One region of the Telluria sp. BA11 genome, then DNA from elsewhere that is predicted to be linked to it. Evidence: predicted binding sites of a transcription regulator. Region 1 holds the regulator's gene; the other holds the start of a gene.
The links. Region 1 encodes LexA, which represses DNA repair genes until DNA is damaged. Its sites were predicted from a motif close to ACTGTATNNNNATACAGT; they were not measured.
Positions count from the first base shown of each region.

Region 2: a site for LexA is predicted at 1,830-1,847, ahead of AC1MGT_RS09390 (putative DNA modification/repair radical SAM protein). Genes of this name have one in related genera too.

Region 1 covers NZ_CM155275.1:1,137,531-1,140,719, forward strand. The annotation lists gene rplI (50S ribosomal protein L9) at 1-147, opposite strand, end outside; gene rpsR (30S ribosomal protein S18) at 184-474, opposite strand; gene priB (primosomal replication protein N) at 503-802, opposite strand; gene rpsF (30S ribosomal protein S6) at 840-1,247, opposite strand; gene lexA (transcriptional repressor LexA) at 1,542-2,171, shown strand; gene AC1MGT_RS05015 (tetratricopeptide repeat protein) at 2,221-2,925, opposite strand; gene AC1MGT_RS05020 (cystathionine gamma-synthase family protein) at 3,051-3,189, opposite strand, start outside.
Region 2 covers NZ_CM155275.1:2,141,923-2,145,111, reverse strand. The annotation lists gene AC1MGT_RS09400 (putative bifunctional diguanylate cyclase/phosphodiesterase) at 1-194, shown strand, start outside; gene AC1MGT_RS09395 (SEL1-like repeat protein) at 201-1,751, shown strand; gene AC1MGT_RS09390 (putative DNA modification/repair radical SAM protein) at 1,860-3,089, shown strand; gene AC1MGT_RS09385 (UdgX family uracil-DNA binding protein) at 3,086-3,189, shown strand, end outside.

The DNA.
Region 1 (3,189 bases):
GGCTTCGAACTCGGCGACGGCGCCGGCGGTAGCGCGGCGGGCCATCTTTTGTGGGATCAGGAAGTTACGTGCGTAACCGTCCTTGACCTTGACGACGTCGCCCAGGTTGCCGACGTTGACTACTTTTTCCAACAGAATGATTTGCATAGTGATCTCCAGATGTCTGACTGTCGTGACCGACGATTAACCGTGGTGCAGGTCGGTGTACGGCAGCAGCGCAAGGTAGCGTGCGCGCTTGATCGCGGTGTCGACCTGACGCTGGTAGTGCGCCTTGGTGCCGGTCAGACGTGCTGGCATGATCTTGCCGTTTTCCTGGACGAAGTCCTTCAGGGTGTCGACGTCCTTGTAGTCCACCTGCTCAACGCCAGCGGCGGTGAAGCGGCAGAATTTCTTGCGCTTGAACAGCGGGTTTTGCTGTTTGCGCTTCTCTTTGAGTTTCGCTTTGTTTTTGTCGAACTTTTTACCGAATGCCATTTGAGGCTCCTGTATCTAAATTGCCGGGTTAAGCGGCACTGAAATCAATGATGTGAAACACCAGGGCTTTGCTGTTGCGATTTTTCCGTGCAAGAAATCCGTTGAACCTGTAGCTGGCGCCCAATTCGGCGCTGGCAAACCTGCCCGAAATCTCACCCGCGGCGAACGCGGGGACCTCGAACGCGACCGACCTTTCGACTCCGGCCTCTTCCTGCTGCGATTCGTGCATCAGGACGGCTGAAACAATTGGCACACCGGCCGGGGTGTAACGCAGTACGTCGCGCTCGGCGATGGTCGCCATGAGCTGGAGGTGGTTTGCGTTATGCACCCGGTGTTACTGGTTACTACGAATAACTGGGAAAAACTTAAGCAGCAGCAGGCGCTGGCGCAGCGGCTGGAGCGGCTGCTGGCGCAGCGGCTTCGGCACGGTGGCTCTTGGCTGCGTCTTCGCGCTGTACCGATTTCATCATCGGCGACGGTGCGGTTTCAGCTTTTTTCAGCTTGACGGTCAGGTGACGCAGAACCGCATCATTGAACTTGAATGCAGTTTCCAGCTCGACCAGGGTCTCGTTGTCGCATTCGATGTTCAGGCAGATGTAGTGTGCTTTTGGCAGCTTCTGGATCTGGTATGCCATCTGGCGGCGGCCCCAGTCTTCAACGCGATGGATGTTACCGCCGCGGCTGGTCACCGTGGTCTTGTAACGCTCGATCATCGCCGGGACTTGTTCGCTCTGGTCCGGATGGACGATAAACACGATTTCATAATGACGCATGCATTACTCCTTGAGGACGTTTAACAAATGCCCACCTCGGCGTCAAGACGAGTGTGGGAAGGGAAAGCCGGCAATTATAACCCGAATATCGGTGACTTGGAAACCCCCGAAGATGCGATGTCGCCTCGTTAAGCGCTGCAACTGGCATATCTGACTCGACAATTCCACGGTTTTGACGGCTGTTTGCACCATGAATCGCGATTTTCACGATATTTTTTGCGTTTCCCCTTGCGCGCGCGAGAATACTGTACAAAAATACAGGTTACATACATAACCGGTTGCTGTAACACATTTATGCTAAAGCTCACTGCACGGCAAGAACAGATCCTGAACCTGATCAAGGAAGCGATCGAGAACACCGGTTTCCCCCCAACCCGGGCTGAAATCGCTTCTGAATTGGGTTTCCGCTCGGCCAATGCGGCTGAAGAACATCTGCAAGCACTGGCGCGCAAGGGCGCCATCGAAATTTCGCCGGGCACATCGCGCGGCATCCGCCTGATCGGCGCGAGCGTCGAAGCGATCCCGATGCCGCCGCCGTCGTTCATGTCGCTGCCGCTGGTCGGGCGCGTCGCGGCGGGCAATCCGATCCTGGCGCAAGAGCACGTCGAAGCCACCTACAACGTCGACGCGGCCATGTTCGCGGCGCGGCCAGATTTTCTGCTGAAGGTCAAAGGCTGGTCGATGCGCGACGCTGGCATCATGGATGGCGACTTTTTGGCGGTCAAGAAAATCGACAGTGCCAAGAACGGGCAGATCGTGGTTGCGCGCCTGGGCGACGAAGTCACGGTCAAGCGCTATCGCAAGACGGGTGACCTGGTCGAACTGCTGCCAGAAAACCCCGACTTCGACATCATTGCCGTCTCGCCAGACGAAGAGTTCGCGCTCGAAGGTCTGGCTGTCGGCTTGATGCGTAGCTGGAACTGATGTAACGGCGCCGGCCTCCCCGGCCGGCGCCTGTTCTGCCCTGCCCTACTTAGTTCGACGCCTTCTTCACCACGGCATTGTGCTGGTTGATGAATGCCTCGGTGGCATTACGCCACGCTGCAAAATCCGCCAGGATCATCTTTGAATTGACCTTCGCGCCTTCCGCGATATTCTGCCGCACCTGTTCCAGGTAGGCTGCCGAGGCGTCCGCCTCCTGCTTGTTCATCAGCTTGGCGATATCGGCCGGAATCTTCTTCGTCAGCGGCGACTGCGCGTTCAGGTTCGTCACCATCTTGTTGTAGCAATCCTGCCAGCCGGTCACCAGCTTGTTGACGCGATCGATCTCGTCATTCACCTTCGACACGGCCGGAATGCGCGGCGACGGGCAGCGGTATTCGCCCGACTGCAAGTCGGCGCCGTCGTAGCCCTTGATCCAATAGTCGATCTCGGCGCGCTTCGTGACACGCTCTTCCATGACGACCAGCGATTGGGCCGCGACCTTGTTGCCTTTGGCGGCCGACTTTTCGAACAGCGCCTTGGCGGCCGCCTCATCGACGGTGCCCGCTTCACCATACCAGTACATCTGGCCCAGTTGCTGCTGCGCTTGCGCATTGCCGGCATTGGCCAGCTTGGTATACAGCTTGAGCGCGCCCGCGTAATCCTTCTTTTCGAACAGCGCATTGGCGTCTTCCAGCTCGCCCGCATAGGCGGCGCTGGCAATAGTCAGAGAAAGGCAGAGCAGAAAACGTTTCATGGGCATCCGAAGAAAATGACAAGCTGACGATGGGGCATCATAGCCCCCTTTTACAGCCGGACTCAACCGTAAAAATGACAAGGCCGGCATTGCGCCGGCCTTCTTTGCATGGCTTTACGCCGTGCTTACGCGTCCAGCGCCTGGCGGAAGTCTTCGACCAGGTCGTCGGTGTCCTCAATGCCCACCGACACGCGGATCAGCGACTCGGCGATGCCCATGCTGGCACGGCGCTCGGCGCCCATCTCGAAGAAGATCGTGTGCGCC
Region 2 (3,189 bases), 1.0 Mb from region 1:
TCTCGATCGCGCGCGGCCTGGGCCTGAACCTGATCGCCGAAGGCGTCGAGACCGAGGAACAGGCGCGCTACCTGCGTGCCAACGGCTGCATGACGATGCAGGGCTACCTGTTCTACCGCCCGATTTCGCTGGGCGACTTCATGGTGGCGCTGCGCACCCGGCCCGGATCGAACCTGCGCGCCGTGCTGGCCTGAGTGGGCATGCCCGACACGTCGTTGCACAGCGCCGAATTCCTGCGTGTGAAAGGACTGGCCGAGCGTGGCGTCGCCGAGGCCCAGCACAGCCTGGGCTTCATGTACGTGAACGGCCAGGGCGTGGCGCAAAGCGATGAACTGGCAGTGCGCTGGTACCGGCTTGCGGCCACGGCCAACCTGGCGCAGGCCCAGTACAACCTCGGCGTGATGCTGCAGAAGGGCCAGGGCGTGACGCAGGACTTCATGCTGGCCGCCCACTGGTACGAGCGCGCCGCCAGCCAGGGCTACGCGCTGGCCCAGTACAACCTGGGCTGGCTGTACGCCAAGGGGCAGGGCGTGGCGCAGGACGTGGGCCGCGCGCTGCACTGGTTCCGCCTCGCCGCAGAACAGGGCGAACCGGGCGCCCAGCACAATCTCGGGATGATGTACGACACCGGCAAGGGCGTGGCCCAGGACCAGGATGCGGCCCTGGACTGGTACCGGCGCGCAGCCAGCCAGGGCTACGCCCGTTCGCAGTACAGCCTCGGCCTGCGCTACGACAGCGGCCAGGGCGTGGCGCGCGATCCGGTGCAGGCGCTCGAGTGGTTGCGCAAGGCCGCGCTGCAGGGCTACGCGCCGGCCCAGTTCAATCTGGGCCTGCGCTACGACAAGGGCCAGGACGTGGAAGCGGACGGCGAACAGGCGATGCTGTGGTACGGCCGCGCGGGCATCCAGGGCCATGCCAGCTCGCAGTTCAATCTGGCGCTGATGTACGACACGGGCCACGGCGTGCCGCAGGACGATGCGCTGGCCGCCATCTGGTACCGGCGCGCCGCGCAGCAGGGCCATGCGGGCGCGCAGGACAGCCTGGGCATGCGCCATGAGCACGGCCAGGGCGTGGTGCAGGATGCGGCGCAGGCGGCCATCTGGTACCGCCGTGCGGCCGAGCAGGGCTTGCCGGTGGCGCAGTACCACCTTGGGCAGCTCCTCGACACCGGCAACGGCGTCGAGCGCGATGCGGTGGAGGCCACCGCCTGGTACCGCAAGGCGGCCGAGCAGGGCTACCTGCGCGCGCAGTTCGACCTGGGCCTGCGTCACGAAAACGGCATCGGCGCGGCGCAGGACAGCGTGCAGGCACTCGGGTGGTACCGGCGCGCTGCAGCGCAGGGTTACGCGGCGGCGCAGTACATGGTGGCCACGCTGCTCGACCGGCTCGATCTGGGCGACCCGGCGGAAGCCACCGACTGGCTGCACAAGGCGGCCGACCAGAAGCACGCGCTGGCGCAGTTCGAGCTGGGGCTGCGCTACGACTGCGCCAAGGGCGCGGACAAGGATTACGAAGCAGCCCATTTCTGGTACCTGTGCGCGGCGCGCCAGGGCCATGCGCGGGCCCAGTTCAACCTGGGCGTGATGTATGCGGCGGGGCAGGGCGCGCCGCGCGATCTGGTCGAAGCGTATGCGTGGCTGCATCGGGCGGGCGGCGCCGGGATCCGGCCGGCACGCGACTACCTGGCCCGCACCGCGCGCCGGATGGATGCGCAGCAGCTGGCGCTTGCCGAAGGCTTGCTGCACGCTTAACTAGCGTCCCGTCTTTGACCCGGCGCCACCCGCGCACGGGTGCGCTGCCGCACCCTCTGTCATGACACGCCACGCTATACTGTATGCCCATACAGCCACGGGCGTCCGATGGAACTCAACGACAAGCTCGAAATCCTGGCCGACGCGGCCAAGTACGACGCATCCTGCGCCAGCAGCGGTGCGCCCAAGCGCGGCTCCGAGGGCAAGGACGGCCTGGGCGCCACCACCGGCATGGGCATCTGCCACAGCTACACGCCCGATGGCCGCTGCGTCTCGCTGCTCAAGATCCTGCTCACCAACTTCTGCATCTACGACTGCCAGTATTGCATCAACCGGCGCACGTCGAACGTCCCTCGCGCGCGCTTTGCGGTCGACGAAGTGGTCAAGCTGACGCAGGATTTTTACCTGCGCAACTACATCGACGGCCTGTTCCTCAGTTCCGGCATCATCCAGTCGGCCGACTACACGATGGAGCAACTGGTGGCCGTGGCGCGCACCCTGCGCGAGGTGCACAACTTCCGCGGCTACATCCACCTCAAGACGATTCCCGATGCCGATCCGCTCCTGATTACCGAAGCGGGGCGCTGGGCCGATCGCCTGTCGGTCAATATCGAGCTGCCGACGCACGACAGCGTGACCAAGCTAGCGCCCGAAAAGAGCGTGCACACGATCAAGCTGGCGATGGGCTCCATCCGGCGCAAGCTCGATGAAAAAGCCGAAGAGCCAAGGTCGCCCGCCTTCGCGCCGGCCGGCCAGAGCACGCAGATGATCGTCGGGGCCGACGCCAGCGACGACCACACGATCCTCAACACCGCGGAGACGCTGTACGGCAGCTATAAACTCAAGCGCGTGTACTACTCCGCCTTCAGCCCGATTCCGCAAAGCCCCAAGAGCGTGCCGCTCGCGCCACCGCCGCTGCTGCGCGAGCACCGCCTGTACCAGGCCGATTTCCTGCTGCGCAGTTACGGCTTCACGGCTGGCGAGATCATGCCGCAGACGGGCAACCTGGCGCTGGACATCGATCCCAAGCTGGCCTGGGCGCTCTCGAACCGCGACCAGTTTCCAATGGACCTGAACCGCGTCGATGCGACGCTCATCGCGCGCATTCCCGGCATCGGCCTGCGCAACGCCAAGCGCATCGCCGACCTGCGCCGCATTCGCCGCATCCGCTGGGAAGATTTATCGCGGCTGCGCTGCAGCCTGAAAAAACTGGCGCCGTTCGTCGTCACCGCCGACTACAAGCCGGCGCAAGGCGCGACCAGCTCCGACCTGCTGCGCAAGCACATGGCCGACGCGCCGCAGCAGATGAACCTGTGGCCGGAGCTGCAGGCAGCATGACCCCCGCGGCCAGCGCAGCCGTCGTCGCCAGCGAAGCCGTCGCCGAGGTCCGCGCGGGCCAACCGCTGCTGGTGGCTTCGTTCGTCGAGTGGCGCGCCAC